Regions from separate parts of the Nostoc sp. UHCC 0252 genome, predicted to be linked through region 2. Evidence: predicted binding sites of a transcription regulator. Region 2 holds the regulator's gene; each other region holds the start of a gene.
The links. The regulator NtcA, encoded in region 2, controls nitrogen genes in cyanobacteria. The targets are predictions, from matches to a motif close to TNTGTANNNNNNNNTACANA.
Positions count from the first base shown of each region.

Region 1 (11,756 bases), on a different contig from region 2:
AATCTGTATGGTTGATGAGAACCAGGATTTGTTCACTACACTTTATGCCCAGCGCCTGTTTTTTTTGGTCGCAAATGACGTTAAAGGTGTTAAATTCCAGCCCATAGGACGGACTGAGGCGAGAATGATGTTAGAAAATCGCTTGCGTACTCTGCGGCGCAGTGGACATTCTCAGGAGTACGATCAGCTTCAGAGTGTTTTCCAGCGAACCTTCCAATGAGCAGTTCGATTTCTGAACGTATTGTTTCCATTCGCTCCTCTCTGCCAACTTCAGTTAAATTAATTGCTGTTAGCAAACAAGTTCCAGCCCAGGCCATTCGGTCTGCATACTCCGCAGGAATTCGTGATTTTGCAGAGAGTCGTATCCAAGAAGCCGCCAGCAAACAAGCCGAGTTGCAAGACTTACCGGATATTACCTGGCACTTTATTGGACATTTGCAAAGCAATAAAGCCAAAAAAGCCATCGAACACTTCCCTTGGATTCACTCCGTGGATAACTTGAAGCTGGCACAGCGCTTAGATCAATTGGCGCAACAGCTAGGAGTGAATCCCCAAGTTTGCCTGCAAGTGAAAATTCTCCCCGATGCCAACAAGTCTGGTTGGAGTGTGCCAGAACTTTTGGCTGATTTACCCACACTCGATCAATACAAAAATTTACAAATTCAAGGTTTGATGACAATTCCGCCTTCAGGATTAAATGATTCGGAAATTTTGAATGTGTTTAATCTCAATCGTGAGCTAGCAAAGAAAATCCAGGAGCAAAACTGGCCACACATTCAAATGCAGCAATTATCTATGGGTATGTCAGGCGACTACGAACTAGCAGTGCAAGCAGGTGCAACAATGGTACGGTTAGGAACAATATTGTTTGGCGATCGCTCTTAGCCTTTGATCATCAGCTTTCTGGGTCAGTATCAATAAAGATCAGAATTTGATGACAAGAATTTTGTAACAAACTGGTGCAATTAGAAACAAAGGATATAGTATTGACAAGAGCAATCGCCAAGGTGAAATGGGATAAAAAGAGCTTTCCTTTGGACAAACCTTAGGATATAATTTTGACTCATTATTATGTTTAGGCGATGCACAGACCTTTCCAATAAGTGTCAGTTCATCGCCAAAACTCGTAGTATGGGCTACAAATAGCAATATACTTGCTGAAGTATCCACCGATGTAGCGATTGCTCCTATCTAAATAAATCCTAAGCCAAGTCAATACAGGCTATTCGCACCAGGAGAGTACACAGACAATGAACAACATCTTTTCCAAACTCAGAGACTTTGTGGGTCTAAATGAGCAAGTGGAATACGAATATTACGAAGAAGAGCCAGAAACAGATAATAATTACCAAAATCTGTATCAGCAAGAAAATCCCCAACCCCCAGCTGCACAAGAGAGCGCAGCCGCTCAAAATCGACGCTGGCGGGAACCAGTGCCTACAATGGGAGATGATATCGCAGCAGGTTCAAAGCCAATGGGGAATGTGATTGGTATGCCAGGAGCAATTAACGGAATTTCGGAAGTTTTAGTCCTCGAACCACGCACCTTTGAAGAAATGCCCCAGGCAATTCAAGCGTTGCGAGAACGGAAGTCAGTGGTATTAAATCTGACAATCATGGATCCAGATCAAGCTCAACGAGCAGTAGATTTTGTTGCAGGTGGTACTTACGCACTAGATGGACATCAAGAGCGCATCGGTGAAAGCATCTTCTTGTTTACACCAAGTTGTGTCCAAGTTAGCACCCAAGGTGGCGTTCTTCATGAAGTACCACAACCACCAGTACGTCCTTCTCGTCCTACAGGTACTCCTAATCAAACCTGGGGCAACGAAACTAACCGGATGGCACAATAAAGTTAAATTAGTTGTTAGTCCTTTGTCCTTTGTCATTTGTCCTGAGTCTTGATAATAGCGACAAATGACTAATGACAAACGACGAGTGACTAATGACTAATGATCAATGACTATAAAATTTGGCTTAATTGGTGGTGGGGTAATGGGAGAAGCGCTCTTATCCCGCCTTATCGTGCGTGGAATTTATCAATCATCAGAAGTCATAGTTAGCGAACCGCTACCTTCACGCCTAGATTTTTTGAAACAGCAATACGATGTTGCTGTGACGACGGATAATAGTGAGGTTTTCACGCAAACAAAAGAAGTTGTCTTTTTGGCAGTAAAACCGCAGGTGTTTAGTGCGATCGCTCAAGAATTAGCAGATATTGATATTATTAATAGGGAAAACTCACCCCTAATTATTTCCATCTTAGCGGGTGTGCCTTTAAGTCAGCTAGAAGCTGCATTTGTGCAATTGCCAGTTATTAGAGCAATGCCCAACACCCCAGCCACTGTGGGAGCAGGAATTACCGCCATTTGTTTAGGTGCATATACTAACACCAAGCATCACCAAATAGCACAGCAAGTTTTTTCGGCTGTAGGCGAAGTGGTGGAAGTGTCAGAAGGGTTGATGGATGCAGTCACAGGACTATCTGGTAGCGGCCCCGCTTACGTGGCACTGCTAGTAGAAGCACTTGCTGATGGCGGAGTATCCGCAGGTTTACCTAGAGCAATCGCCAATCAATTAGCATTGCAAACCGTACTAGGAACAGCAAAACTGTTGCAGGAAACCAAAATGCACCCAGCAGAACTTAAAGATCGCGTTACCAGTCCCGGTGGTACAACTATTGCCGGAATTGCCAAACTAGAACAGGCAGGATTTCGTTCAGCTTTAATTGAAGCAGTCAAAGCTGCCACAGAGCGATCGCAAGAACTGGGAAAATAATAAAGAGTCATTAGTCATTGGTCATTTGTGAAAAACTAATGACTAATGACTAATGACTATTAACGAAGTTGACAAAAGACTCGTTAGTATAGTAAACAATCTGGTTGCAAATGTGATTGAGTGAATTATCCTGCGCCGTCTCCAGAACTTGACTTAGGGGCTATATTTCCCTTTGATCTGGATCAGTTTCAAAAAGATGCGATCGCGTCCCTAAACGCCGGACGCTCTGTAGTCGTTTGTGCGCCCACAGGTTCGGGCAAAACATTAGTCGGGGAATACGCCATTTATCGCGCCCTAGCGCGAGGAAAACGTGTATTTTATACTACTCCCCTAAAGGCCCTTTCGAATCAAAAATTACGTGACTTTCGAGAAAAATTTGGGTTTGATCAGGTCGGACTGTTAACTGGAGATGCCTCCATTCACAGGGATGCACCGATTTTGGTGATGACCACAGAAATTTTCCGAAATATGCTCTATGGTACACCTATCGGGCAAGTCGGCATCTCATTGGTAGACGTGGAAGCGGTGATACTTGATGAGTGCCACTACATGAACGATCGCCAGCGCGGTACAGTTTGGGAAGAATCCATCATCTATTGTCCGCGTGAAGTGCAACTAGCAGCCCTTTCAGCAACGGTTGCCAACAGCGATCAACTCACCGATTGGCTAAATCGCGTTCATGGCCCAACAGACCTGATTTACTCCGATTTTCGCCCAGTCCCCTTAGAATTTCACTTTTGCAATCCCAAAGGGTTATTTCCCTTGCTGAATGATAGCAAAACCAAAATTAATCCCCGCCTTCTTCAGAAGAAGAAGGGCAGAGGAGGAGAAAGGGACAGGGGAAGAAATGGTAGACCGGAAGCTCCTGGCATAATTTATACTCTGAGCCAGTTAGAGCAACGGGATATGCTACCAGCCATTTACTTCATTTTCAGCCGCCGGGGATGTGATAAAGCGGTGGCGGAAGTGGGTGATTTATGGCTGGTAAATAATGAAGAGTCCCAGATTTTGCGGCAACAAATTGATGACTTTTTAGCCCGCAATCCCGAAGCTGGGCGTTCTGGACAAATTGCACCCCTTTATCGGGGAATTGCTGCCCACCACGCCGGGATTCTGCCTGCATGGAAAGCACTGGTAGAAGAACTATTTCAGCAAGGGCTGATTAAAGTAGTATTCGCCACTGAGACGCTGGCCGCGGGAATTAATATGCCCGCCCGAACAACGGTAATTTCTACCCTTTCCAAGCGGACTGACACCGGACACCGCCTATTAAATGCTTCCGAATTCTTGCAAATGGCAGGACGGGCAGGCCGCCGGGGGATGGATAAACAAGGTCATGTGGTGACAGTCCAAACTCCCTTTGAAGGAGCCAAAGAAGCGGCATATTTGGGGACATCCAAGCCAGACCCCCTCGTAAGCCAGTTTACGCCTAGTTATGGCATGGTACTCAACTTGCTGCAAACCCACACCCTAGAGCAAACTAGGGAACTGATAGAGCGCAGTTTTGGGCAGTACATGGCTACCTTGCATTTAAGGCCAGAATACGATGAGATTGCTGAACTGGAAAAACAATTAGCTCAACTACATGAGCAAATCGCCGCAGTTGATGAAAATGAACTGGCTATTTATGAAAAATTGCGGCAACGTCTGAAAGTAGAACGCCAGATATTGAAAACCCTGCAAGAGCAAGCACAGGAAGATAGAAAAGAAGAATTAGGGATGATGTTAGACTTTGCAGTGTCAGGAACTCTGTTGAGTCTCAAAGGCAAAAACATCACAGTGTCTTCACCCGTAACCGCAGTGTTAGTGGGAAAATCGCCTGGTTCTGGTCAAGCTCCCTACTTGGTATGCTTGGGGCATGATAATCGCTGGTATGTGGCAACCACAGGGGATGTAGTCGATTTATATGCCGAATTGCCTCGCATTGAAGTGTCAGAAGATTTACTACCACCGCCAGAGATGCCCTTGAAACCAGGACAATCACGCCGTGGTAATGAAGAAAGCTTTGCGATCGCAGTGCGTATTCCTAATCCGATAGAATCTTCGCATCTGGCACCAGAAGTAGCAGAACAACTTAGCCGCACTGCTGCCGTCCAAGAGCAACTAGAAGCTCATCCCCTACATCAATCAGGCAATGCTGCCACGCTTTTCAAGCGTCGCGCCAAATATGTCGAACTAGAAGCCGAACTCGAACAGTTACAAGGGCAAGTAGAGCAACATTCACAACGTCATTGGGAAGAATTTCTCAATTTAATCTTAATTCTGCAACACTTTGGCGCTTTAGATAACTTAGTGCCCACACAATTAGGGCGAATTGCTGCCGCTATTCGGGGTGAGAATGAATTGTGGTTGGGTTTGGTATTCGCTAGTGGCGAATTGGACAACTTAGATCCCCACCATTTAGCCGCCGCCGCCGCCGGTTTGGTAATGGAAACACCCCGTCCAGATAGCAAGGTTAACTTTGAGCTTAGTAATGAAGTGGCAGAAGCCTTAGCAAAATTGCGGGGAATTCGTCGCCAAATGTTCCAACTACAACGGCGGTATAACGTAGCGCTGCCTATATGGTTAGAGTTTGAGTTAATTGCCATAGTAGAACAATGGGCGCTGGGAATGGAGTGGACAGAACTCTGCGAAAACACGACCTTAGATGAAGGCGATGTGGTGAGAATTCTCCGCCGGACGTTGGATTTATTATCACAAATACCTCACGTTCCCCATTTACCAGACTCTTTCTTGCGTAATGCTTATCGGGCGATGCAGTTGATTGATAGATTCCCTGTGAATGAGGTGGTTGAATAAATCAGGACACTCTTAGCTACAGAGTTCTGTGCGTCTTTTTCTTTCAGGACTTAAGCAAAATTAGACATTGTAGGGGCAATTCATGAATTACCCCTACAAACTATCCCAAGAATGAATCTATATTTAATAGTAGTGGTACGTAGTTAAAAATGCTTTTTTGGTTTCGTATATTTTCTATACGTAATTAATCACATCTGTATAACAGAAGTTGTAGTCCCTATCAGCGCTATTCAACCTTAGTAGACCAAGTTTCCAGTACCGCGCAACTGGCGCAAAGAATTGATGCACAATGGACAGTCGCAGGCAAATATCTTAATTGCAGCATCACTTTCTTCTTCAGTAAAATTCAACATGGCAACATTCTGATCTGACACTGATGTGACAATAGTTGCAGAACGGGTAGAGGTATACGGTTTTGTTCTCTCTGAATCTCGAATGCACACAAAATCTTTTCCACCATGTGGGTTAGTGATACAGGTACGACCGTCTTCTGTGTGCAGTAATCGCTGTGTAATACTATCACTAGCATGGGCAGGATGAAATGCCACTAGCGTAGACATCATCGACACAAAAATTGAGGAAGTGGAAAGCAAATTCAGAAGAATTTTTTTGTTCATAAATTCCCTTGAGAAAATTGTCTACTAGCTTAGGGTATTCGATTAACTTTCAAGCTTCAAGTGAGTTTTCTCTATGAATAGCTAGCTTGACACTTGCTATCCAAGAAGGTTTTATATCCACTTAGTTTTTTCAGAGGATCATTAAGAAGTTAAATAGGCTTTAAGTGCAGACTTAAAAACCTATAAAATCTTATGCAGCCTAATAAATCACTCACTATGAGCAAAAGTTATATCTTAGATTATTCTATAAACTCGATAACTAATATAACTATATTTTTAAAATTACAAATCTTAATTTAAACCAAAGAATAAGATGAGTATTTCACGATAAATCTGATATAGATTCTCATTCTTAAATGTTTAACTTGTAAAAAAACCTTTTTTTCATTACATTTGTAAAAAGGCTCATATACCAAGTAATTTATTAGCCTAAATCAAAAAAATGAAGCAAAAAATACATTCAGAATCTTCAGGTTGTTGCAGCTGCGAACATGACCATCACGAGAATCATAACCACAATCATGATGAAAATCATAACCATAATCACGAACACGATGGCGAATTCAATCTAAAAAATGAGATATTGCCTTTGGTAGCAATTTTAAGTTTATATGTACCAGGCGTGATTTTTGAAAATCAATTACATAATACATTCTACTCAATAGGTGAATATCTCATTTTTATCCCTGCCTATTTATTAAGCGGATGGAGTGTTTTAAAAACTGCTGGACGCAATATTCTTAGAGGGAGAGTATTTGATGAAACTTTTTTAATGACAGTAGCGACACTTGGCGCGATCGCAATTCATAAATTGCCCGAAGCTGTCGGAGTCATGCTATTTTATAAAATTGGCGAATTGTTCCAAGATGTTGCCGTTAGTCGTTCTCGTAATTCTATTAAAGCTTTATTAGAAGTCCGCCCAGATTATGCAAATATCCAAAGAGAGGGAGAGTTAAAAAAAGTATCCCCGAATACAGTAAATATCGGAGATACAATCGTCGTCAAACCGGGAGAAAAGATTCCCTTAGATGGTGAAATTATAGATGGAAATTCGCAAGTTGATACATCTGCGTTAACTGGAGAATCTGTACCGCGAACAGTAAGACAGGGTGAGACAGTTTTGGCTGGAATGATCAATAAAATGGGTGTTCTCAGCATTAGAGTAACAAAACTTTTTGATGAATCTTCCATTGCTAAGATTTTAGACTTAGTGCAAAATGCTAAAAGTAAAAAAGCAGAAACAGAAAAATTTATTACTAAATTTGCCCGATATTATACGCCAATAGTAGTTTTTACATCTCTAGCAGTTGCAATATTACCGCCTTTATTGATTCCTGGTGCAAGTCCTTCAGAATGGGTTTATCGTGCCCTAATTTTGCTAGTTATCTCCTGTCCGTGTGGACTTGTGATCAGTATTCCGTTGGGTTACTTTGGAGGTGTGGGAGGTGCGGCTAAACGTGGGATTTTAGTCAAAGGTTCTACTTTTTTAGATACTCTAAATGCAGTCAATACAGTTGTATTTGATAAAACTGGAACATTAACTCAAGGCGTATTTAAAGTAGCAAAAGTAGTACCACAAAATGGCTACGATGATCTAGAATTACTACAATTAGCTGCTCAAGTAGAATCGCACTCAAATCATCCCATCGCTCAATCTATCTGCAAGGCTTATGGTGGAAAGATTGATGATTCTAAGGTGAAAGATTATGAAGAGATTGCAGGCTATGGAATTAGAGCCAAGGTTGACAATCAGGTAGTGATAGCGGGAAGCGATCGCTTACTCCACAGAGAGAATATTGCTCATGATCATTGTCAGTTAGAAGGAACAGTGATTCATCTAGCAGTGGATAATATCTACGCTGGTTATATTATCATTGCTGATGAATTGAAAGAAGATGCCAGACAAGCTATTCAAGCACTCAAGCGAATGGGTGTAGAAAAAACAGTAATGTTGACAGGAGATAATCAAGCGATCGCATCTCGAATTGCTCAACAGCTAGGCATAGATGCTTACGAAGCCGAGTTATTACCAGAAGAGAAAGTCAATGCCATTGAGAAGCTACTCAGCACTGCCGGCAAGCATAATAAAGTTGCCTTTGTTGGGGATGGTATTAATGATGCGCCAGTGATTGCTAGAGCAGATGTGGGTATAGCAATGGGTGGCTTGGGTTCAGATGCAGCAATAGAAACTGCTGATATTGTCATCATGACAGATGCACCATCAAAAGTAGCAGAAGCAATCCAAATCGCCAAAAAAACCCGCACGATTGTTTGGCAAAATATTGGTTTTGCTTTATTCATTAAAGGTGTATTTATTGGATTGGGTATTTTTGGTATAGCTACAATGTGGGAAGCTGTTTTTGCTGATGTCGGAGTAGCATTGCTAGCAATTTTAAATGCAACTAGAGCGATGAAATAAAGTTTTGGAAAAATCGGTAATCCGTAATTGGGAAATTGTAAAAGTTAAAGCTGAAAAGCAATAATTGAATATATTGAACACTCCCAAATCGGATTCCCGCAGAGGTACACTGTGAACCCATCTATTAAAGGTATCGTTACGGCTGCGTTAGCTTTACTCCTAAACTGTTCAGCAAACCCAGCCTTTGCACCACCTCAAAAAATCAATCATCCAATTACCGTTGCTAAATCGCAACCGTTAAAAGACACCTTAATCGTTCCTGGCGAAAGAGTTGGGCCGATAGGACGCACAACTACCAAGCAAGATTTAGTAAAGCTATTTGGTGCATCTAATCTCATTGATAAAACCATTTCTGGCCCTGAAGGAATGGGTAGTTTTGCAACTACTCAGTTAAATCTAAATCAGGGGCGATCGCTGCTAGTAGTTTGGAGTGATAATACTCGTACCAAACCTCTAGATGTGCGTAACCTGGGTTCAGCTTGGAAAACCCGCGAAGGTATTGGTGTTGGAACTCCCTTAAGTGAGTTACGCAAGAAGTTAGGTAACTTTAAACTCTATGGATTAGCATGGGATTACGGTGGTACTATTTTGCTGGATAGTAGCAAATTATCCCGCTATCAAGGTAAAGTCATCTTGCGAGTAGATGCTGCTCCTAATGCTTACGAAAAGTTCGCCAATGATTATCAAGCAGTTTCTGGGGATAGTACTTTTTCTTCCAGCAATCCCCACTGGAAACCTCTGGGAATCAGGCTATCAGAAATAATCGTTGTTCTTAACCCATCGGACTAACTTTAAACAATTTCGATGGATATAGCGCTAGTAGGTTGGGTTGAGGAACGAAACCCAAAATTTCCAGGGCTTTGTTGGGTTTCACTTCGTTTAACCCAACCTACAAATCTTCAAAACCTACGCAGTATTGAACTGAATTCTGTTTCGATAATAACAAATACCGGAGTCCCTGAAAAAAATTCCCAGGACGAACCTGGGAACGAGTACACAATTTTAATTTTTAACTCCTAACTTTTATTTCCCAAACCCTTTACCGCGAGAGGTTGAAGGTAGACAAATGCAGTTTTCGAGTTGAGTAATTAAAGCTTCACGATCCAAATTTTGACCAATCAACACAAGTTGGTTTTTCAATTTACCTTGCCATTCATCATCATCCAAAGTGAAGCGTTTACCACAAAGGTGGAAAATATGACGCTTCGGACTTTCATCAAACCACATAATCCCCTTCGCTCGGAAGATATTTGAGGGTAGCTGGTTATCTAAGAAATACTGAAACTTCCTAATAGAAAAAGGCTTATCACTTTGGAAAGAGATGGAAGTAAAACCATCATTTTCTAAATGGTCAGAATGGTGATGATCGTGGTCATGATCGTGATGATCGTGACCGCATGTTGAGTGGTCATGATCGTCATGATGATCATGATGATCATGGTCGTGATGGTCGTGTTCATCCACCACTGTGTCAAAATATTTATCAGACTCAAACAGACCAACACTGAGAATTAACGGAAGTGGCACTTGCGATCGCGTGGCGCGAATAATTCTTGCCCCTTCCTTAACTTCGTTAATTTTTCTTTCTAACTCATTCAAAGTGGCTTCATCAACCAAATCAGCCTTGTTTAGCACAATGACATCGCCATAAGCAATCTGGCTGTATGCTGCCTCAGAGTTAAATAAATCTAGGCTGTAATTCGCCGCGTCTACCACGGTAATAATCGAATCCAAGCGAGTTAAATCTCGCAATTCTGTGCCCAGAAACGTTAGAGCTACTGGTAAAGGATCTGCTAATCCAGTTGTTTCTACTACTAGATAATCGAGATTTTCTTGGCGTTCTAAAACTTTGTAAACTGCATCTACTAAATCATTATTAATAGTGCAGCAAATACAACCATTATTGAGTTCCACCATGTTCTCACCAGTGGAAACAATTAGCTCGTTGTCGATGCCAATTTCGCCAAATTCATTTACGAGAACGGCGGTTTTTAAACCCTGTTGGTTGTTGAGGATATGATTAAGTAAAGTCGTCTTGCCACTACCTAGAAAGCCCGTAATAATTGTTACTGGCATTCCTTGTTTGGGTGTATCCATTGCCGAAGATTCGGGTGTAACTGCTGATTGCATAGCGCTGTTATCAAATAGTCAAAAAATAGTAATGTAGCGCAGAGAGTCCATAAAACACTAGCATAGGGATGCTGGACTGCCATCCCAGCTGCTTTACCCTATTATTACGTATCTTCTTATTTCAGCATTACTCTGTTATGACCCTAACACTCTACAATACCCTCACCCGTCGTCAAGAACCGTTTGAAACAGTCGAGCCAGGCAAGGTTAAGATGTATTACTGCGGCGTGACGGTTTACGACTACTGCCATTTGGGTCATGCTAGAGCTTGCATCGTTTGGGACGTAGTGCGCCGATACCTCCAGTTTATCGGTTATGAAGTCCGATATATTCAAAATTTTACTGATATTGATGACAAGATTCTCAATCGTGCCCGTGTTGAAAATTCCTCAATGGAAGCTGTAGCCGATCGCTTTATCAAAGCATATTTTGAGGATATGGCGCGATTGGGAATCAAAGAAGCTGATGAATATCCCCGTGCTACTCACACGATGAATGGCATTCAACGGTTAATTCATGAGTTGGAAAATAAAGGTTTTGCTTACCCTGCTGAGGGTGATGTATATTATTCAGTCCGGCAGTTTGCTGAGTATGGCAAGCTTTCTGGACGCAAGTTAGAAGATATGCAAGCCGGGAAAAGCGATCGCGTCAACGTAGATGATCCAGAGTACCAAAAAAAGAAAGACCCCTTTGATTTTGCTTTGTGGAAAGCAGCAAGACCGGGAGAGCCAGCTTGGGAGTCACCTTGGGGCGCAGGCCGTCCGGGATGGCATATAGAATGCTCGGCAATGGTGCGCGATCGCTTGGGTGATACCATAGATATTCATGCTGGTGGTGCTGACTTAATTTTTCCCCATCACGAAAACGAAATTGCCCAATCAGAAGCCGTGACAGGAAAACCTCTGGCGCGTTACTGGCTTCATAACGGCATGGTGAAAGTAGATGGTGAAAAAATGTCCAAATCTTTGGGCAACTTTATCACTATTCGGGAATTACTGGATCGAGGAGTTGAC
Region 1 is NZ_JAYGHE010000015.1:45,981-57,736, reverse strand. Features, by position in the region: gene pipX (transcriptional coactivator PipX) at 1-220, shown strand, start outside; gene VB732_RS12030 (YggS family pyridoxal phosphate-dependent enzyme) at 217-885, shown strand; gene VB732_RS12025 (cell division protein SepF) at 1,251-1,853, shown strand; gene proC (pyrroline-5-carboxylate reductase) at 1,960-2,778, shown strand; gene VB732_RS12015 (RNA helicase) at 2,899-5,577, shown strand; gene VB732_RS12010 (hypothetical protein) at 5,814-6,194, opposite strand; gene VB732_RS12005 (heavy metal translocating P-type ATPase) at 6,637-8,613, shown strand; gene VB732_RS12000 (hypothetical protein) at 8,725-9,402, shown strand; gene VB732_RS11995 (GTP-binding protein) at 9,637-10,743, opposite strand; gene cysS (cysteine--tRNA ligase) at 10,881-11,756, shown strand, end outside.
Region 1: a site for NtcA is predicted at 1,124-1,143, ahead of VB732_RS12025 (cell division protein SepF). Genes of this name have one in related genera too.

Region 2 (11,756 bases):
GGGGAATGGGAAATGGGAAATGGGCACTTTACTTACTCCCCACTCCCTACTCCCCACTCCCCAAATTATCTTACATTCCCATGATTTCATATCCTGCATCTACATATAGAACTTGTCCGGTAATACCACTGGACAAATCACTACATAAGAAAGCGGCTGTATTTCCCACTTCTAGCTGAGTGACGGTGCGGCGTAGGGGAGCTACTTCTTCTACATGGTGAATCATATCCAAAATCCCACCCACTGCTGAAGATGCCAAGGTGCGGATTGGGCCTGCGGAGATGGCATTGACGCGGATATTTTGTGGCCCTAGTTCGGCGGCTAGGTAGCGCACACTCATTTCTAATCCCGCCTTGGCAACTCCCATAACGTTGTAGTTAGGAATTGCTCTGACACCGCCTAAATATGTCAAGGTAACGATACTTCCTCCCTCTGTCATCAAAGGTTTAGCTGCACCACTTAACTGCACCAGCGAGTAGGTACTGATTTCTAAGGCGGTGTTGAAGCCAGAACGAGAGGTTTGGCTAAAATCTCCAGTCAAATCATCTTTGCTGGCAAAGGCCAAACAATGAATGAGGATGTCTAGCTTTCCCCACTTTTCGCGGATTGTCTCAAAGGTAGATTGAATCTGTTCATCATTTTGGACATTACAGGGAAGAAATAAGCTTGGGTTAAGGGGTTCTACCAATTCGGCAACTTTTTTCTCCATCTTGCCGCGTTCATCGGGCAGGTAGGTAATACCCAGGTTTGCTCCGGCTTTATGCAGCTGTTGGGCAATGCCCCAGGCGATGGAGCGGTTATTGGCAATACCTGTAACAAGAGCATTTTTTCCAGTCAGATTCAGCATAGAAATTGTTCATGCGATCGATCATCTAGGAGCATACTAGAATCTGAGGCACGTTTTGTCTTTGTTTTATACAGGATTTGCAAAAATGAATATTGGTAAGAGTGTTTGCTGCGTGTAAAAATCTTGATTTTTCCTAAAGATATTCCCAAAATAACTTTATTTGTTCTTTAAAAAACCCTTTTTAATACAGCTATTGTAGGTACTTATCAACAATTAGTAGCTGAAAGGATCAACAATTATGTATCATTATAAACAAAGAGTTATGAAGTGATTTGTTTGAGTATAGGAAAGTACAGAAAGGTTGACGGTGCTTTATTCATTTTTCGGGTGTATTCTTAGGTAATCAGTTTTTGTTTTTCCGGCATTGGGTAGGGGAAGGGAGATGATCGTGACACAAGATAAAGCCCTAGCAAATGTATTTCGTCAGATGGCGACCGGGGCGTTTCCGCCAGTTGTGGAAACGTTTGAACGCAATAAAACGATCTTTTTTCCTGGCGATCCTGCCGAACGAGTTTATTTTCTTTTGAAAGGTGCTGTTAAACTTTCTAGGGTGTACGAGGCAGGAGAGGAAATAACAGTAGCATTGCTTCGGGAAAATAGTGTTTTTGGTGTTTTGTCATTGCTGACAGGAAATAAGTCCGATAGATTTTACCATTCGGTTGCATTTACTCCTGTGGAATTACTGTCAGCCCCAATTGAACAAGTAGAGCAAGCACTCAAGGAAAATCCAGAATTATCAATGTTAATGCTGCGGGGTCTGTCTTCGCGCATTTTACAAACAGAGATGATGATTGAAACTCTCGCTCACCGAGATATGGGTTCCAGATTGGTGAGTTTTTTGTTAATTCTTTGTCGGGATTTTGGAGTTCCTTGTGCTGATGGGATCACTATTGATCTGAAGTTATCTCATCAGGCGATCGCAGAAGCAATTGGTTCAACTCGTGTTACCGTCACTAGGCTACTAGGGGATTTGCGTGAGAAAAAGATGATTTCTATCCACAAAAAGAAGATTACTGTGCATAAACCTGTTACCTTAAGTAGGCAATTCACATAAAATCAATCGGAGAAAGGGGAATCGGCGCGTGTTCTATTTTCAAAAATGACACTAATAGCTAGAGGTAAATCTAAAATTGAGTAATTTCAGCTATTGCCAATTTCCACTTCTTTCCAGACAATGCTTAAAAGTAGTAGGCTGTATCTGGAAGGATTTCGGTAGCTAAAGATGACCACCGGATACATCCTCATCGCAGCAATTTTAATTCTGGGAGGCGTAATTGCAACCGTGGGCGATCGCATCGGCACACGAGTTGGCAAAGCTCGCCTCTCACTTTTTAACCTTCGTCCGAAAAATACTGCTGTAGTAGTAACTATTTTTACGGGCGGCTTGATTTCAGCATCAACGTTAGGAATTTTATTCGCTGCTGACGAAGGCTTGCGAAAGGGAGTCTTTGAATTAGAAGATATTCAAACAGACCTTAGACAGAAGCGGGAACAGCTGAAAACCGCAGAAACTCAGAAAAGTCAGGTAGAAAGTGAACTAAGCCAAGCAAGAACTGCCCAAACAAAAGCACAAGAAGACTTGCAGGCAATTAATAAATCTTTACAGGCGGCGAATGCCAAACAACTCCAAACACAAGCTCAGTTGAACCGCACCATTAGTCAACAAGCTCAAACTCAAACTCAACTCCAACGCACTCAAGGTCAGCTAGGACAAGTTGTAACTCAGTACCAAAAGGCCATAGCTGAGTTGCAAAGCGTTTCCAACCAGAGAAAAGAGCTACAAGCGGCTGTTGAACTGCTGAAGACAGAACGACAACGACTGTACGCTGAAGCGAAAAAAGCCATTGACGAAGCCAAAACAGCTATTGAAAAACGCGATCGCGAACTCGCTAACCGTCAAGAAGCCGTAGAACAACGCGATCGCAAAATTGCCCAACTGGATCAACTGATTCAAAAGCGTAACGCAGAAGTTGCAGCTCGAGAGCAAGTCATTGCCAAGCGGGAATCGCTTCTCAAAGAATTAGAAGCACAACAGGAGCAACTAGAACTGGAAGTTGCAAGGCTGGAAAAATTTTATCAGTCTTACCGCGACCTGCGTTTAGGTAAACTGGCCTTAATTCGCGGTCAAGTTCTTTCTGCTGCTGTAGTTCGGATTACCCAACCTGCTGCTGCTCGTCAGGCAGTGGTACAACTTTTACAAGAAGCCAATCGCAACGCCAACCTCCGATTAAGTGAGCCTGGGGCAAATCCTGCCAATGTAGAGCTACTGCGTGTGACTCCAGATAGGGTTGACCAATTGAGCAAACAGATTAGTGATGGTCAAGAATACGTGGTGCGAATTTTTTCGGCTGGTAATTACGTCCGGGGAGAAAAGCAGATAGAGTTTTTCGCCGATACAGCCAGAAATCAATTGGTTTTTTCGGGAGGTGCAGTGCTAGCTACAACTAGTGCCGATTCCCAAACCATGACATCCTATCAATTACAGCAACGGTTGGAAATACTAATTTCTGCTTCCCAATTTCGGGCCCGTAACGCCGGAATTGTCGAAGATGTGCAAGTAGAAGGGACTTTTCTCCGCTTTGTCGCCCAATTAAGACGGTACAATCAACCTTTGGAGATCAAAGCGATCGCAGCAGAGGACACTTATACAGCCGGCCCATTGAGAGTAAAATTAGTGGCAATAGTCAACGGACAAATTATTTTTAGTACTTAAAAAAATATTTGCACACTGTTGTTAGTAAGATTTAAACATATCGAATAGCAGTCAAAATAGTTGCTGTAATTGCATTTTTAATTCTTAATTCTTAATTTTTAATTCTTAATTGATTATGACTTCCCGTGAATTTTCACCAACTCAACCAGTCATATTGGGGTTTGATCCAGGTCGGGATAAGTGTGGTTTAGCGGTGATGGGACTGGATCGGCAATTGTATTATCATCAGGTCGTTCTAGCAAAAGAGGCGATCGCTGACATTGAAACACTGCGTCAAAAGTTTCCGATTTCCTTGATGGTGATGGGCGACCAAACTACAGCCAAGCAGTGGAGACAGCAATTATACCAGGAATTGACAGAACCTTTAAGTATTATTTTAGTAGATGAGCGGTATACAACCCTAGAAGCACGCGATCGCTATTGGCAAATGTTCCCACCCAAAGGGCTAACAAAGCTATTGCCACAAGGTCTGCGACAGCCTCCAAGACCGATAGATGACATTGTTGCCATTCTCTTAATCGAAAGATACTTAAACCGCCTCACAGAACCAACACTAAACAAATTTTAGATTCTGGATTTTGGATTTTGGATTCAATCTAAAATCTAAAATCCAAAATTGAATGGCTTCTAACTTTTAAAGTTCCGCCCGAATAGTAAAAGCATAATCTCCTCCAGGCTCTAGCTGATAATCTTGTTGCTCCAAAAATCGACCGAGGGGTTCTTTGATTAAGGCGCGGCCTTGGGAAGGCTTGACGGCAAGTTCTCCCCGGCGAAAATGCCATTGGAAATGCCACTCAAACTCACCTGCACTCACTTCACCTTCAAGGAAGCCGTGCTGCCAAGATTGGCGGGTGATTCTGACATGGGCAATGGTTTCTGGCAGTCGTCTTTTAGCACTCACAATGCTTTATGTCAAGTGTAGAATAACAGCCGCTCATATTAGGCTGGCTTCTTATTTTATGTACCAAACATAGCTTAAATAGACAAACTGACAAAGTGAGTATTTTTAGTTGAGTAAAAGTGCTACTAATGGAGAATCTTGTAAAAGTATTTCAGTTAAAAGTGACTCAAACTTCCTTAATCTAGGCGTTTCATGTCTGTATAGCAATCCTAAATCAAACGCGCAGAAACAAAATCACAACATCACAGAGTAAAGTCAGGGATCTGTGACTTCAATCTCTGCAAGTAGTAGAATGTAGTACGAGTAATTGTTGTTAACATCTTAGGAATGAGTGTATCCTAGAAACTGCATATCTAACGCTTCTTTCGTCGGTGTATTGGGGATTAATTGGGATTTCTTTAAAGAATTTCAGCACAATTACAGCCCGATAAAGCTTAGAGTATTTAAATTGCTTTTCTTGGATATCAAAACGCAGAATATTTTCCAGTGGATATTCGATAACTTCGTTGACACGAAAACTTTTGCGTTCGATAAATACCTTGTCGATGCTTTTATAGAAGATACAGGTAGTTACAGGTGATGTGGCAAAAAAAGCAGAGATTGCCATCATAATCAATACAAATAAAATTAAGAAAAACAGATAATCCCTCTGATTTTGCTGCACCAATAGAGAAGTTTGCCCAGAGTTGATAAAATTGTTGATTTTAAAGGTAATTTTCTGATTTTCTTGATAGCTAACATGGGATAAAAGAGGAAAATCTCCAAATGGAGTTAAAATCAGGACTTGATAGGTTTTCCCCCCTTTGCTATGAGTCTTTGTCAGGATGTATGCTTCCTGGGGATCAAAGATTTTCATTTTCTCCATGCTTCCCAGCAAAGTGAACCGCTTCAATTCACAATTAATTTGGCTAGATGAAAGGCGATCGCAAGTTATTTTAACTGAAGCAGACTCAAAGAATAAGCAGTAAATCAAGAAGCTTAAACAGACAGTAAAAATGCACCACCCAATGAACCAATATCTGAGTGGGCGATGCTTTAGCTGCAATCTGGTACGGGTTTCCTCGACAACTTTCATCGGTGAATGTGTATAGAATTTTTAACTCCTAAGTAGAGTATTCCCTTGATAATCCATTCACCGATCGCCAAGTCTAAGTACTAGGGAGGATTTATAAGAAGTCGCTAAAAAAGCTTTGACTAGCTAGTAGATAATTAGGGCAGAAAGCTATAGCTAGAAGCATGGAAACTAAACAGCTAGGAAAAACTGGTGTCTTTGTAAGCGCGATCGGTTTGGGTGGTATGCCCATGTCAATCTCTAATCGCCCTCCCGAATCGCAATCAATCGAAGTTATTCATCGAGCTTTGGATTTGGGTATTACATTTATTGACACTGCCGACTCTTACTGCAAAGATGAGTCAGATAAACACCACAACGAGCGACTAATTCACAAGGCGCTTACTAGTTACAAAGGCGATGTTAGCCAAGTCATTGTCGCAACTAAGGGCGGTTTGATGCGTCCCGATGGAAACTGGACAAGCAACGGCAACCCAGAACATTTACGCGAAACAATTCGAGTTAGCTTTGAGGCGTTAGGTGGTGCTAAACCCATCGATGTTTGGCAATACCATTCTCCCGATAGTAAGTACACCATTGAAGAATCCCTTGCGCCAGTGAAAGAAGCAGTGGAGGCAGGTTTGATTAGATTTGTGGGAGTTTCTAACTTTTCCGTTGAACAAATTAAGCGGGCGCGAGATGTAGTGGATATTGTCTCGGTGCAGAATCAATACAGCCCTTGGCAACGACAGCCAGAAAATGACGGCGTATTGGAGTATTGCGAACAACAAGGATTGACATTTTTACCTTGGAGTCCCTTTGGTGGTAGACGTCGCCATCAGGATTTGCAAGATATTCCGGCGATCGCTAACTTAGCTAAAGAAAAAGGCGTGTCACTATATAATATCGTTCTGGCGTGGTTACGTTCCAAGTCGCCCGCTATTTTGCCAATTCCTGGTGCTAGCAAGGTTTCCAGCATCGAAGACTCAGCAAACGCTATCAATGTGAAACTATCTGATGAAGAAGTGCAAAAAATTGATCGGGCAACTTAATTATTCCACTAGCTAATGTAGATTTAGTGAAAGTTGTCAAAGATTTACGCGCCACCTTTATTAAGTTTAAGACAACGTAATCAATAATTTAAATTTCCAATTCAACAGGCTTTTTAATTAAGTTCATCAACCCGGTTTCTTAAAAAAACCGGGTTTTTTATCAAGTATGCTCCCATTAAATTAAACTTGATGTAGTACGGCTATTTAAGTAATTAATTTAAAGTTTATGCAGCAAAATTATCTAACCAATAAGTTAAAGCAGATAGTAAATGTGTTTGTTTTGGTACTAGTTTTCTCAGTTTGGCGGCAAAATCCAGTGAACGCACAATCGCAGCCAAATACGCAACTTTTGCCATTTTTTGATAATCTAGATAATCCGGTTCCTGTTCGTTTCCCCGCAGGACAACAGGTAGATATCACACCACCGCCACCCTTGCTAAATTCTTTTGATAAAGCTGTACTCAAACTCTGCGGCCCTATTGGTACAAGAGTCAGTTCTAATAATTTTAAACAATTGTTATCTTATTACCCAGATGTGTTGCAGAAACTTCAGCAAGCTAGCGGCGGCGAACTGCGTCCAGGACGTAAAAACAAAGCACAATTTCTCGAAGATTTAACCAATATCTGGTTTCAGCGTCGAGGATTTGAGCATATATTTTGTGGTGAAATATATAACGCTAACGATATTGGTGGCTTACATTTTCACGGCAGATATTTACAGTTACAAAATGAAGGCATAGGCGGACGTTTGCCAAATAATCAGGGGCGAGAGGAAGTTGTTCCTAATGTAATTTATACAATGGGTGTAGTAATTAAGCAGAAAAATCGGACAGTGACAGATGTCATCAAAGGCTATGGCTACCTCAGCAATGCTGAAGAAATGCTTTTAGATGCCACCAAAATATTTAAACTTCAAGGTAATAATCAGGGAGCATGTATTTATAATGTGATTGACCGAGAAACAGGTAAATCCTTTCCTACAGTTTTTGTTATTAAAGAAAAAGCGATCGTTACTTATTATCCTGATGCTACTCCTCAAGGTGCAAAATGTAAAAGTTAAACTGCATTAAGCACATAGATAAAATACATGATATTAGAAACACGCCGCTTGCTAATGCGTGAATTTGTAGAGGCAGACTGTGAGACAGTTTTAGCTTATCAATCCGATCCTTTATACTTACGTTACAACTATTGGACGCACCGCACGGAAAACGATGTTTTTGAGTTTGTCCAAATGTTTATTTCTGAGCAAAAAGAGCAACCAAGAACAAAGTTTCAATTAGCTGTTGTTCTCAAAGAAGAAAATAGGCTCATTGGTAATTGTGGTATTCGTGTAAATGATCCAGAAATGCGGGAAGCAAACATCGGCTATGAACTAAACACCCAATATTGGGGACAAGGTTATGCAACAGAAGCGGCACAAGCTATTTTAAAGTTTGGTTTTGAAGAACTAGGAATGCATCGGATCTGGTCTTGGTGTGTTGCAGAGAATGTTGCTTCTGTAAAGGTTTTAGAAAAAATTGGTATGCGTCGTGAGGGTCATCTTTTGGAAAAAGAGTTAATTAAAGAAAGATGGTACGATAATTTTCTTTACGCTATCCTTGAGCGCGAGTGGAAAGCGAAATAATGGTGCTTCTATGAGCTACCTCAAAGACAATATCAGAAATACCTGAGAAATTGAGGATAAGACAACTTCAGAGGGTTACAGACGTGACCAATACTATCCTCGATTTCCCAACAGCCACCGGACACGAAGTTTTAGCAGCAGCAGGTAAAAAATATCTGCGCCCAGGTGGACGAATAGCTACAGAAAAATTATTTCAGTGGGCAAATTTTCAGCCTGGAGAGATAGTTTTAGAGCTAGGTTCTAGCTTTGGTTATAGTGCGATCGCTTTGGCAAAAAGCTATGATGTCAAAGTAGTAGGCGTTGAAAAAAATTCTAATAGTGTAGCTCGTGCGCGTGCTAATATTTGCGCTGCTGGGTTAGAAAATCAAGTCGAAATAATTGAAGGTAATATTTTCAACCTAGAGGCAATCTCAGGAAAGTTTGATTATGTATTGGCAGAAGCCATTCTCACAATGCAATCCCCATTGGGAAAAGCCAAGATTTTAGCTGAAATTCATAATCGGCTCAAACCGGGAGGTAAATTTCTCTCCCATGAACTGTTAGCCACTGACAAAGAAGAACAAATTCGTGTTGACTTAGCACGAGTAATTCGAGTTAATTCTACACCGCTATCAGAAAGCAACTGGATTACGGCTTTTTTAACAGCAGGATTGCAAGTACAGAAATGCCAAACTGACTCAATGAATTTATTGAATTTAAGACGGATATTTCAAGATGAAGGTCTTTTTAACACAATTCGGATTTTGTGCAATGTGTTAACGCAGAGAGATATCCGCAAGCGGGTTTTAGAAATTCACCAAGTTTTTCATAAATACCAACACGAATTAGGCTACATCCTTTTGTGTGCTGTTGCCCAATAAGATAATTTATTCCCAAAATCATCGCCTGATAAATACCGATCATCCTTGAATGATTGTCAGCCTTTATTTACGGTTAATAATCCGAAAAAACTATGACAAATTCAATCACAACTAGCCCATCTTTCATTACCCAACTACGAGAACAAATTGAATACCCCAGCGCCGGAGTTCTCAGCAAAGTACTGCTGAAAGATAACGCTTGTCAATACACTCTATTTTGTCTAGCAGCTAACACTGATATTTCAGAACATACCTCTACTCGTAATGCCACTATCAACGTCATCGAAGGCAGAGGTTTACTTACTTTATCTGGAGAAGATATTGCACTGAAAGCTGGTATTTTTATCTTTATGCCTGCTAATGCACCTCATGCTTTAAAAGCTGAAGAAAACCTGACATTCCTCCTCACACTTTCTGAGAAAGTTGCAGATAGTAATTAGTTATCTATGGAGTCTTAAAAAATGCGATCGCTACTTTTAACTTTTGCTGAAAACTTGAGTCTTTCTCAAACTCAGGTGGAAAAAATACTATCACAACCTCTAACTAAAGCTCTCAATTCGCCTGAGTTGCAGCAAGAATTAAGCAGCTTGGATACCAATTTACTTAAGGAAACCTTAATCACAGCAGGAGGAGTTTTAGCTAAGGAATTACCACCTTTCTACAACTGGCTAAAAAATGAGTTGGGAGTTAAGCGGGTTCCTAATAGCCCGGATCACACAACAACATGGGTAATTGGTTTCCTTCATAATCAAGAAAGTTTAACTCATTTAGTTGAGTTACACCGTCCAGTACCTCGTCGAGCTTTAGAAGCTTCTATTCCCCGCTTGATAGGGATGTTTGAAGGTGTGGAAAACGCGCAAGTTCGGCAAGAATGGCAAAAAGCGATCGCGGCTTTATGTCTAGTTTTAGTTGTCGCTGCACGCGAAGAAGATAGAGTTGCTGTAGCAGTCTGAATTGCTAAATTAAGTCAACTTAAGTCAACTTAAGCCCTGGCGAATGGAATTCGCGGCTATACAGGCAAAGTCCGCCTGCGCGGACTAAGAGAAAATTAATATTTTTAACCCGCGCAGGCGGGTTTCGTCTGTGTAGACGCGGTTTCTAACCGCCCTTCTAACGTTAAGTTGACACCAATGATAACTGTGCGCCCCTACAAATCTATATCTCCAGAAGCGATCGCACCTAATTTATCAACATCAAGTATGATAATCGTCCCACCCCGACGATAGGCAATTACTGACTTGAGACTTTTAATTAACCGCACGCATTCTTCGTAAGTAATACCGCTACTCCGAGCCATACGATAATAAGATAATTTGACCTTTAAATACTCACCTTGTGGAGTAGATTCAGTTCCTGATTCGGCAGCAAAATATTGAATTAATCTTGCAAGGCGAACAATAGCTCTTTCAGAAACTAATCCGTGGACTGTTTCATGCAATTGCTGAATTCGATTGTTAAAAACCATTAGCATTTGTAATGCAATTTCAGGATTTTTCCCAATAGCTTTTAATAAAGCATCTCGCTCTACAGTGAGAATTTCACAATCAGATTCAGCAGTTACAGTTGCTGGAGAAATTCCATTTCCTAATAAAGCAGGAGCCGCAAAAATTTCCCCAGCAGCTAGGGCGCGGAGAATTGTTTCTTTCCCCGTTATTGCTGTTTTGGTGACTTGAATTGATCCACTGGCAACAGCATAGAGTTTTGCTGGTAAGACATCACCCTCATGGAGAATAATCTCTCCTTTATGATGACTTTGCACCTGAGTGTAAGGTTGCAAATTTACTTTGTCTGCTGTTTCTAAACCTGCAAACACAATAATTTGCGAAAGTTGTTCCAGGGATGCCTGCATGATTAGCCCGATATTGCAAAGGCTGGACGATGATGAATCCAAGGATTAGCGGCTTCCAATTGGGCTGCTAGGCTGATGAGTGTCGCTTCAGCCGCAGGTTTCCCAATTAACTGCACACTTATGGGTAAGCCTTGACTATCAAAGCCTACAGGAATTGCGATCGCAGGTTGTCCAGTTGCATTGGCAGGCGGACAAGGGGCAACCCACTCAATAATATTTTGGAATGTCTCTTCTGGACTCAGAGAAGCCCATTCTCCAATGCGGATAGGTGAATGCAGATAAACTGGCAATACCAGCACATCTACAGTATCAAAAAACGCTACAATCTGCCGTGCCACAATCTGCATTTGAGAAACTGCTTTGAGGTACTCAGCCACAGAACCTGTGCGTGCAAATAGCCAGCGATTCAATGGTTGCAAGGCTTCAACAGGAAGTCCCGACGCAGCTACCCCAGCTTGCCAAACGATTTGAAATGGTTCAACTAAACCGCTAAAATCTGGGGATTTTTGTTCAACGTGATGGCCGAGTTGTTCTAATAACTGGACTGTTTGGTGGACACCTTGCTGACAATTGGCATCAGCTTTTCCCAAAGGAGAAATGCTAGTGTCAAAGGCAATTCGCAAAGCACCGAGTTTTGTCCCAGTTGCGGCAAGAAATGATGGTTCAGGATCGGGCAACCAGTAAGGATCGCCTGTGACATAGCCACTTATGGTATCCAATAGGGCAGCAGCATCAGCCACAGTGCGGGCGATTGGCCCGTTGACGGCAATCCCCGCGAGGCGTTCGCCTACGGGTGCTTTACTGACTCTACCCCTGGATGGTTTGAGTCCCACCAAACCACAACAAGCCGCAGGCC
Region 2 is NZ_JAYGHE010000025.1:57,271-69,026, forward strand. Features, by position in the region: gene fabI (enoyl-ACP reductase FabI) at 71-847, opposite strand; gene ntcA (global nitrogen regulator NtcA) at 1,230-1,901, shown strand; gene VB732_RS16080 (DUF3084 domain-containing protein) at 2,070-3,560, shown strand; gene VB732_RS16085 (pre-16S rRNA-processing nuclease YqgF) at 3,676-4,128, shown strand; gene VB732_RS16090 (DUF3146 family protein) at 4,195-4,464, opposite strand; gene VB732_RS16095 (hypothetical protein) at 4,775-5,536, opposite strand; gene VB732_RS16100 (aldo/keto reductase) at 5,698-6,564, shown strand; gene VB732_RS16105 (EndoU domain-containing protein) at 6,791-7,624, shown strand; gene VB732_RS16110 (GNAT family N-acetyltransferase) at 7,652-8,191, shown strand; gene VB732_RS16115 (class I SAM-dependent methyltransferase) at 8,275-9,051, shown strand; gene VB732_RS16120 (cupin domain-containing protein) at 9,144-9,491, shown strand; gene VB732_RS16125 (hypothetical protein) at 9,513-10,004, shown strand; gene VB732_RS16130 (Crp/Fnr family transcriptional regulator) at 10,199-10,900, opposite strand; gene VB732_RS16135 (amidase) at 10,903-11,756, opposite strand, start outside.

Region 3 (9,592 bases), on a different contig from region 2:
AATTCGTAATTAATTTAAGGTTTTCCGTCCCAGTGTCAGACTCCCAATCTTTAGGCGTACTATTTGCGAAACTGATATGCTCCCAACGAGAAACGTCATAGTCTGAGATAACTGTCACAAAATGATATCAACCCATTCATTCCATAATTCTAAATTGACTTATGACTGATTACACATTACAAGCAAGTCGAGAATGGTGGTCACAACAATGGCTAGATTTGCTAGATTCCTATCGCTTTAAGAAGCGTTTAGAACGTGCAAGAAATTATGCTCGTCAAGGAAATGTTCTCAGTATTGAATTTAAAGGTGCAAAAGTATTAGCTAGGGTGCAAGGCAGTGAAGTAGAACCTTATAAAGTTTCCCTTTCCCTTGAACCATTTAGCGATGAACAATGGGGTTATGTAATTGAAACCATGTCCCAAAGGGCAATTTTTGCTGCCAAGCTACTAGCAGGAGAAATGCCACAAAATATAGAAGAAGTATTTACGGCTAATGGTCTTTCGATATTTCCATTTACCCTTGGTGATGTCCAGAGTAAATGCTCTTGTCCTGATAAAGCAAATCCTTGTAAACACATTGGTGCATTGTACTATCAGTTAGGCGATCGCTTCAGTGAAGACCCTTTTGTACTATTTCAATTGCGCGGACGCACCAAAGAGCAAATTATCAGTGATTTACGACAATTACGTAGTGCCAAGGTTAAACCAGATACCACAGAAACGCCCGATATTCAAGAGTCAATTCCTAATAATAAATACTCGGTAAACATCGATTCTTTCTGGCAATACAATGAGCCACTAGAATCATCATTGGTAGTGATTGCGCCGTCCACTAATGAGATGGTATTAGATGTATTAGGAGCGATACCCCTAGCGAAGGAAGAGGAAAATGCAGTAAATTCAACTTCTAGTGATGTGGTAATGAAGTATTTAAATACAGTTTACAGAGATGTGAGTCAAAAGGCTTTTTTAGCAGCAATGAATGTGGGAGGAAGCTAATACTAATTCGTAATTCGTAATTCGTAATTCGTAATTCGTAATTAGGTTAACTGGGTAGTTCACCCTTGCCGCCTTTTCTCACCCATTCGCGTACCACCTGACGAATTGCGCGTCTGCCATCTGCCCGATTTTGCTCAATCAGTTTTGGCAGATATCGAATTGCTAAATTAGGAAACACTAAACTCTTCTCTGACTCGACATATTCCCCATTTTGCAGGTGATAAATCTTGAGTTCACCGGAGTCATAACACCAGAGTTCTGGTACTCCGAGGCGGGCATAAATGGGAAAACGATTTAGAGATTTATTGGTAATATCAATTTCTAGTGCCAAATCAGGCGGTGGGTCTTGTTTCAAGTCCAGATCCAATCTACCCCGAATCGCAGCTTCATTCTGGAAATAGAAGCAATTATCTGATTCTACCCCTACCATTCGGCTTTCTCGCTTCCAAGTAGTCGAGCCATAACTTTCATAGTCTATAGCCAACTCTTCAGCGATGTCTTGAACTGCAATACTAATTACCTCTTTGTAATATTCGTGTTCAAGTAAAGGTGTCATAATTTCTAAGGTAGTGCGATCGTAAGCTAACCGTGCTGCCCGATGCTCTCCTAAACCCTTTAGAAGATTTTCAAACTGTTGCCAGCTAATGTCGTAAAGCATTACTCGGTCTGCTCGATTCTTGGCGACTGTCATTGTTACGACCTCCAGAATGTTTTATTGTCCAAACTCCAGCCTAGCCTGTTCTACCAAATCGGCTGTCACAATCTCTTGATTTGCTTCACGAGCCAGCTGTTCAATTCTGGCTCTTGCTTGAGCGCGGACAAAAAAGGGAATATTTTGTAATTTTTCTTTAGCTTCAGATGTCCACCGCAAAGCATCAATAAAATTAGAGTCGCTCATAGTATTAATTACCTTGGTAAGTTCCTCAATTTAATCAGCAGATTACTAATTTTCCTATAAAAAAAGCCCTTGCTTTTATGCAAGAGCCTCTAAATTATTTAGTTGTCAGTGATGAAAGAAACTTTATAACCTAATCTAGGTCGTCCATGAACATCACTGGCTCAGTATCACGGTTAATTCCTTTCTCAAAACCACCAGCCGCAGCCCGTGCGCGACCAGCGTGCCACAAGTGACCAACTAGAAAGAAGAATCCTAGTACGAAGTGAGAAGTCGCCAACCAAGCGCGAGGAGATACGTAGTTGAAGGAGTTAATCTCGGTAGCCACACCACCCACAGAGTTCAAAGAACCCAGAGGAGCGTGGGTCATGTATTCAGCAGCGCGACGAGCTTGCCAAGGCTGAATATCGTTCTTGATTTTTTCCAAGTCAAGACCATTGGGGCCACGTAGAGGCTCCAACCAAGGGCCACGGAAATCCCAGAAGCGCATGGTTTCACCACCGAAGATGATTTCACCAGTTGGAGAGCGCATCAGGTATTTACCTAGACCTGTGGGGCCTTGGGCAGAACCGACGTTAGCACCCAAGCGTTGGTCACGAATCAAGAAGGTCAAAGCCTGAGCTTGAGAAGCTTCTGGGCCAGTAGGGCCAAAGAATTCGCTGGGATAAACGGTGTTGTTGAACCAAACAAAGATGGATGCAATAAAGCCCATCAGTGAAAGAGCGCCCAAGCTGTAGGAAAGGTAAGCCTCACCAGACCAGATGGATGCACGACGCGACCAAGCAAAAGGCTTGGTAAGAATGTGGAAAACGCCGCCAGCAATACAGATAAAGGCAATCCAAATGTGACCGCCGACCACATCTTCTAAGTTATCAACGCTGACAATCCAGCCTTCGCCACCGAAGGGAGACTTGATTACATAACCGAAGATAACTGCTGGGTTCAATGTTGGATTGGTAATAATCCGAACGTCACCACCGCCTGGTGCCCAGGTGTCATACAAACCACCGAAGAACATTGCTTTTAGAACCAACAGCAACGCACCACATCCCAAAATAATCAGGTGGAATCCGATGATGTTGGTCATCTTGTTCTTGTCTTTCCAGTCGTAACCAAAGAAAGAAGAGTATTCTTCTAAGGTTTCTGGGCCACGAACGGCATGATAGATACCGCCAAAGCCAAGGACGGCTGAGGAAATTAGGTGGAGTACGCCGACAACAAAGTAGGGGAAGGTGTCGATAACTTCACCACCAGCACCAACGCCCCAACCCTGGGTAGCGAGGTGAGGTAACAGGATCAAGCCCTGCTCGTACATGGGCTTTTCGGGAATGAAGTGAGCGACTTCAAACAAAGTCATCGCTCCTGCCCAGAATACAATCAAGCCAGCGTGGGCAACGTGAGCGCCCAAGAGTTTGCCAGATAGATTGATTAAACGCGCATTACCAGACCACCAGGCAAAGCCAGTAGATTCTTGGTCGCGTCCAGTGCCGCCTAATATATTTGGTCTATTAGAGAGCGTTACCACGTGGTAATACCTCCTCAGGGAATACAAATTGTTCGTGTGGTTGATCTTGAGGAGCCATCCAAGCGCGGATACCCTCATTCAGCAAAATGTTTTTGGTATAGAAGGTTTCAAACTCAGGGTCTTCCGCCGCCCGTAATTCTTGGGAGACGAAATCATAAGCCCGCAGGTTGAGTGCTAAACCGACGATGCCGACGGCGCTCATCCATAAACCTGTGACTGGCACGAACAACATGAAGAAGTGCAACCAGCGTTTGTTTGAGAAAGCAATCCCGAAAATCTGTGACCAGAAACGGTTTGCTGTCACCATTGAGTAGGTTTCTTCAGACTGGGTTGGATTGAAGGCGCGGAAGGTGTTAGCACCATCTCCGTCTTCAAACAAGGTATTTTCGACTGTGGCTCCGTGAATAGCACACAATAAAGCGCCACCCAATACACCAGCAACACCCATCATGTGGAAGGGGTTGAGTGTCCAGTTGTGGAAGCCTTGCAAGAATAGCAGGAACCGGAAAATAGCCGCTACACCAAAGCTGGGTGCAAAGAACCAGCTTGATTGTCCCAAGGGGTACATCAGAAATACACTGACGAATACTGCAATGGGAGCGGAGAAGGCGAGGGCGTTATAAGGACGGATACCTACTAGACGCGCAATTTCAAATTGGCGCAACATGAAGCCAATCAAACCGAAGGCTCCGTGTAGGGCCACGAATGGCCACAATCCACCCAATTGGAACCAACGGGTGAGGTTGCCTTGAGCTTCTGGCCCCCACAACAGCAATAGGGAGTGTCCCATGCTGTCGGCGGGGGTGGATACTGCCACTGTTAGGAAGTTAGCTCCTTCTAGATAGGAGGAGGCTAACCCGTGGGTGTACCAAGAGGTAACGAAGGTTGTGCCGGTCAGCCAACCGCCTAGTGCTAGGAAGGCGCAGGGGAACAATAGTATCCCTGACCAACCTACGAATACGAAGCGATCGCGCTTGAGCCAGTCGTCTAGAACGTCAAACCACCCTCTACTGGGCGCACGTCCAACTGCGATGGTCATCGGACTAAAATCCTCTTTTTTTACTAAAATTGCAACGTTTCTAAAGCAGTACGGAGAACCAATGTCACCGATTGCCGTGAGGAATTAACGTTTTTTTTGACAATCTCAACTGCTTTTAAGTAACTGAGATTCTGAGAGCTTACTGACTAGTTAAGTCATTATTTCTCAGGGTTATGCCATTACACGTACCATCGGCTAGTAATGTAGCTTGTGGTAACTTAATGATTCTTAACTTATCACACTACTCAGGGTTTTTGCCTGATACACAGAAGCAAATTAGGCATGAAACACGAACCTTATAAATAATATGAATATCAGAAATTTTACAATTTGACACAACTTTTCTCAGAAATGTAAGAAAATTTAGTCTAGATGGACGTAAGTAGGTAACTCATTCCCAAGAGGTCAAAAAGAGGCAGGGGGCAGGAAAGGGAGAATTTTTATCGGACAATGAGTAAAAAAATTATAACCGTGCCTTAACAAACAAATTATATGGGTAGCAGGAGGGAGGAGCGCAAGCCGAGTTTTTGTCAACAATCTTTGGTAAAATAATCAAGCAGCAGACCCTCTAAAGTGTTCTTTAGTTGAATAACTAACCTTCAATTTAGTCAAGTTCTGTCTAGTAGCATTCAGTGTGCGAGTATTTCACAGCGAGTATCTCACAGGCAATTGTAGTTCAATGACGACATCAACAACGATTAACAAAGGCGATCGCCTCCTGCATCAAAATGTTCTCGGTTCTCGTCGGTTCAGTAACTACAGCTGGGCAACTATCGTTACCTTGGGAGCAGGCGGCTTTTTACTGGCTGGGATATCGAGCTATTTAAAAGTTAATTTACTCATAGTTTCCGATCCAACTCAACTGGTATTTGTCCCCCAAGGACTGGTGATGGGGTTATATGGCATTGCTGGCTTGCTATTAGCCACATACTTGTGGCTAGTGATTTTATTGGATGTGGGTGGCGGTTACAACGAATTTAACAAGGAAACCGGCACAATCAAAATCTTCCGTTGGGGTTTTCCTGGCAAAAACCGCCGAATTGAGATTGACAGCCGTATAGAAGATGTGCAATCCGTGCGAATAACTGTAAAAGAAGGTCTTAATCCCCTACGCGCACTCTATCTACGCATCAAAGGGCGGCGAGATATACCCTTAACACGGGTTGGGCAACCTTTATCTTTAACAGAATTGGAAACAGAAGGCGCAAAGCTAGCCCGCTTTTTAGGAGTATCACTAGAAGGGCTTTGATTAATGGGGAAGAAGCAAGGGGACAAGAAGTGAGAACTTGAAACAAGTCTTTCCCCAATTCCCAATTCCCCATTCCCAATTCCCCTTAAAACGATAAGATACTCTGGTTAAATCAGTAACTGGCAATGCGGTTAAAAATTTCACAATTTTTGCTTTCTCTTGTGCTTATCGGTGCTGTGATGCTGGGAGGATGTTCAACACAGCAGGTAGCTTCTGATACGTCTTCTCCAAGCTCGACAGCTACCTCAACTACCCAGACGACTACTGAAGCAACGTCTATATCTCAAACTAGTAGTGATATTCCTGAAACCGCAGGTCTACCGCGTCTTGAAGGCAAGGCTACCGTGGTGATGACGGTAAAAGGTTCGCCCATTACTATCGAGGTAGACGGCACTAATGCCCCCATAACAGCTGGCAATTTCGTAGATTTAGTGCAAAAGGGTGTTTACGATGGTTTAGCTTTCCATCGAGTTGTACGCGAACCACAACCGTTTGTAGTTCAAGGGGGCGACCCCCAAAGCAAAGACCCGAAAGTTCCAGCCGATAGACTGGGAACGGGTAGCTATATTGATCCAAAAACGGGAAATGCTCGCTATATACCTTTAGAAGTTAAGCCAAAAGACTCGGATACTCCGATTTACAATAAACCTTTTGATGCTACTGCTCAACCCGTCATATTGCCCCATAAACAGGGTGCAGTAGCGATGGCGCGATCGCAATCACCAGATTCTGCTTCTGCTCAGTTTTACTTTGCTTTGGCGGATCTAGGCTTCTTAGATGGGAACTACGCCGTGTTTGGTAATGTCACTCAAGGCTTGGATGTAGTGAACAAAATTCAGCAAGGCGATCGCATTGACTCTGCTAAAGTCACCCAAGGGGCTGAAAATCTGAAAACACCAGGGCAGTAGGAGGAAGGGGGAAGGGGGAAAATAACTACTAACTCCTAACTATTAACTCCTAAATTGGTAAAGGTTGTTATCACTGGTATTGGTTTAATTTCCGCCTTGGGCGGAAGCTTAGAGGACAGTTGGCAAAATTTGATTGCAGGTAAATCTGGAATTCTGTTGCATCAACCATTTCCAGAACTTTCACCACTTCCTCTAGGTTTGATTTCTCAACAACCATCTGAGTTGACAATGTTAACTCAGATGGTTGTTGCTTCTGCTTTGCAAGATTCTGGGTTAGTTTCACCTTTAGCTGATTGTGCTGTAGTTATTGGATCGAGTCGCTCTTTTCAAGCGTCTTGGGAAATTCTGGCGCGGCAAATGTATGAAGATGCGGCAAATTTGTCGGTTTCTTCTTTGGGAAATTGGCTAGATACATTACCTCATATCAATGCGATCGCAGCTGCAAGACAAATCGGTGCATCAGGAATAGTTTTAGCACCAATGGCAGCCTGTGCAACTGGAATTTGGTCTATTGCCCAAGCAGCTTTACTGATACAAACTGGGCAATGTCAACGAGCGATCGCAGGTGCAGTGGAAGCACCAATTACACCCTTAACTTTAGCTGGATTTCAGCAGATGGGTGCTTTAGCGAAAACTGGGGCTTATCCCTTTGATTTGCATCGAGAAGGCTTAGTTTTGGGTGAAGGCGCAGCTGTGTTTGTCTTAGAATCCGCAGAGTTGGCAAAACAGCGTCAGGCAAAAGTGTATGGTGAAATTCTCGGTTTCGGCTTAACTAACGACGCATATCATAGTAATGCACCGGAACCTGAAGGGAAAAGTGCGATCGCAGCTATCAAACAATGTCTAGAACGTAGTTGTCTAACACCAAGCGATATCGATTACATTCATGCTCATGGTACAGCTACTCAGCTAAATGACCAGATGGAGAGTATAGTAATCCAGCGTTTATTTCCTCAAAGCGTGGCAGTTAGTTCTACTAAAGGAAGTACAGGTCATACACTAGGAGCATCGGGAGCATTAGGTGTTGCTTTTTCTCTCATGGCATTAAAGCATCAAATATTACCACCTTGTGTAGGATTGCAGCAGCCAGAATTTGATTTAGAGATTGTTACAGCAGCACGCCTCAGTAAAATTAGGCAGGTTTTATGTTTGAGTTTTGGCTTTGGTGGACAGAATGTAGCGATCGCATTAGCTTAGTTCCTATAGCAGAATAGAAAAAATAAAACTGTAACAAAAACTACAAAATTCCCACTTCTCCCAAAAAAAGGATAAGCTAGTTACAGAATGATATCCGGTTCGTAAAGATACCGTGATTAGGAGAAAGTTTTATGATTTCAAAATCACCGCTACCGCTAGAACCTGCTTCTCCAGCGCATATATGCCCATTTGACCAAGCCTGTAGCTACTTAGAAGCAGCAGCTAAAGAATTAAATTTAAATCAGGGTTTGCTGGAAATCCTCAGCCATCCGCGTAAAGTTGTCACAGTTTCCATTCCCGTGAAACTAGATGACGGGGAAATACAGGTTCTCGCTGGGCATCGGGTACAGCACTCCGATGTTTTAGGCCCCTATAAAGGCGGAATTCGTTATCATCCGGCTGTGACATTGCGCGAAGTATCGGCTTTGGCAATGCTGATGACCTGGAAATGTGCATTGTTAGGTATTCCTTATGGTGGTGGCAAGGGCGGCATTCCCATAGATCCAAAACGCTACAGTGTTGGCGAATTAGAGCGAATTAGCCGCCGTTATATTAGCGAGTTGATTAAAGATATTGGGCCTTCCGTAGATATTCCTGCGCCAGATATGGGAACTTCTGCCCGTGAAATGGCTTGGATGATGGACACTTACTCTGTAAATGTCGGTCATGCTGTACCAGGAGTTGTGACTGGGAAACCACTTTCCATCGGTGGTTCGCTGGGGCGAGAAATGGCAACTGGACGCGGCACGATGATTATTGTGCGTGAGGCACTAGCAGATCGAGGTAAATCCTTGGTAGGAGTAAGAGTAGCGATTCAGGGTTTTGGTAATGTTGGTGGTGCCGCAGCTGAATTACTACATGAAGCAGGCGCGAAAATTATCGCTGTTTCAACAGGCGCTGGGGGAATATTTTCCGAAGCTGGTCTTGATATTCCGGCGTTGAAAATCTACGCTGCTGAAAACCGTAAGAGTATTGTAGGTTTCCCACAATCTGTACCGATTAGCAATGCAGATTTATTAACTTTACCCTGCGATGTCTTAATACCAGCAGCTTTAGAAAACCAGATCACACAAGAAAATGTGAATCAGGTGCAAGCGCAAGTTGTCGCAGAAGCAGCCAACGGCCCGGTTACTCTTGAGGCTAACTTGGCGTTAGAGGCGCGGGGTGTGACAGTACTACCAGACATCTTGGCAAATGCTGGCGGTGTGGTAGTCAGTTATTTGGAATGGGTGCAGGGTCTTTCCTACGTATTCTGGGATGAAGAACGTGTCAACCGTGAAATGGAGCATTTGATGGTACAAGCCTACCATCGAGTGATCCAACAATCTAAGAAGCGGCAAATTTCTTTAAGATTAGCAGCTTACACTTTAGGAGTGGGTAGAGTTGCTCAGGCGCTGACTGACAGAGGTCTTTATCCTTAGATGTAGGAAAATCGCTATATTACACCAAGTCAAATAATCTTTGCGACACATCAATTATTCGTAAGGGCACAACAATGTTGTGCCCTTACCTATCTGGCGCATTCTTTTTTCAAATTGGTATTACACTGTACTCCTACTCACCAGAAGGTGAGGCAGCATGGATTAAATCTGGCTTCTTCTCAGTAGGAGGAAGTTCAATAGCTTGAGCCGAAGTAGGGCGTTGATGGCGATCGCGGGTTTCTATCTGTACAGGTTTACCCGTCTCAATTGATTTGTAAAGAGCTTGAATGATAGAAACATCAATCAACCCTTCTGTCCCAGATGGCTCAGGGTCTTTATCTTGCAGAATACAATCAGAGA
Region 3 is NZ_JAYGHE010000123.1:1,035-10,626, reverse strand. Features, by position in the region: gene VB732_RS34220 (SWIM zinc finger family protein) at 162-998, shown strand; gene VB732_RS34215 (Uma2 family endonuclease) at 1,045-1,689, opposite strand; gene VB732_RS34210 (PCP reductase family protein) at 1,711-1,896, opposite strand; gene psbC (photosystem II reaction center protein CP43) at 2,027-3,418, opposite strand; gene psbD (photosystem II D2 protein (photosystem q(a) protein)) at 3,402-4,457, opposite strand; gene VB732_RS34195 (photosystem I assembly protein Ycf4) at 5,137-5,706, shown strand; gene VB732_RS34190 (peptidylprolyl isomerase) at 5,832-6,614, shown strand; gene VB732_RS34185 (beta-ketoacyl-ACP synthase) at 6,669-7,811, shown strand; gene VB732_RS34180 (Glu/Leu/Phe/Val dehydrogenase) at 7,943-9,232, shown strand; gene VB732_RS34175 (Gfo/Idh/MocA family oxidoreductase) at 9,366-9,592, opposite strand, start outside.
Region 3: a site for NtcA is predicted at 7,839-7,858, ahead of VB732_RS34180 (Glu/Leu/Phe/Val dehydrogenase). Genes of this name have one in related genera too.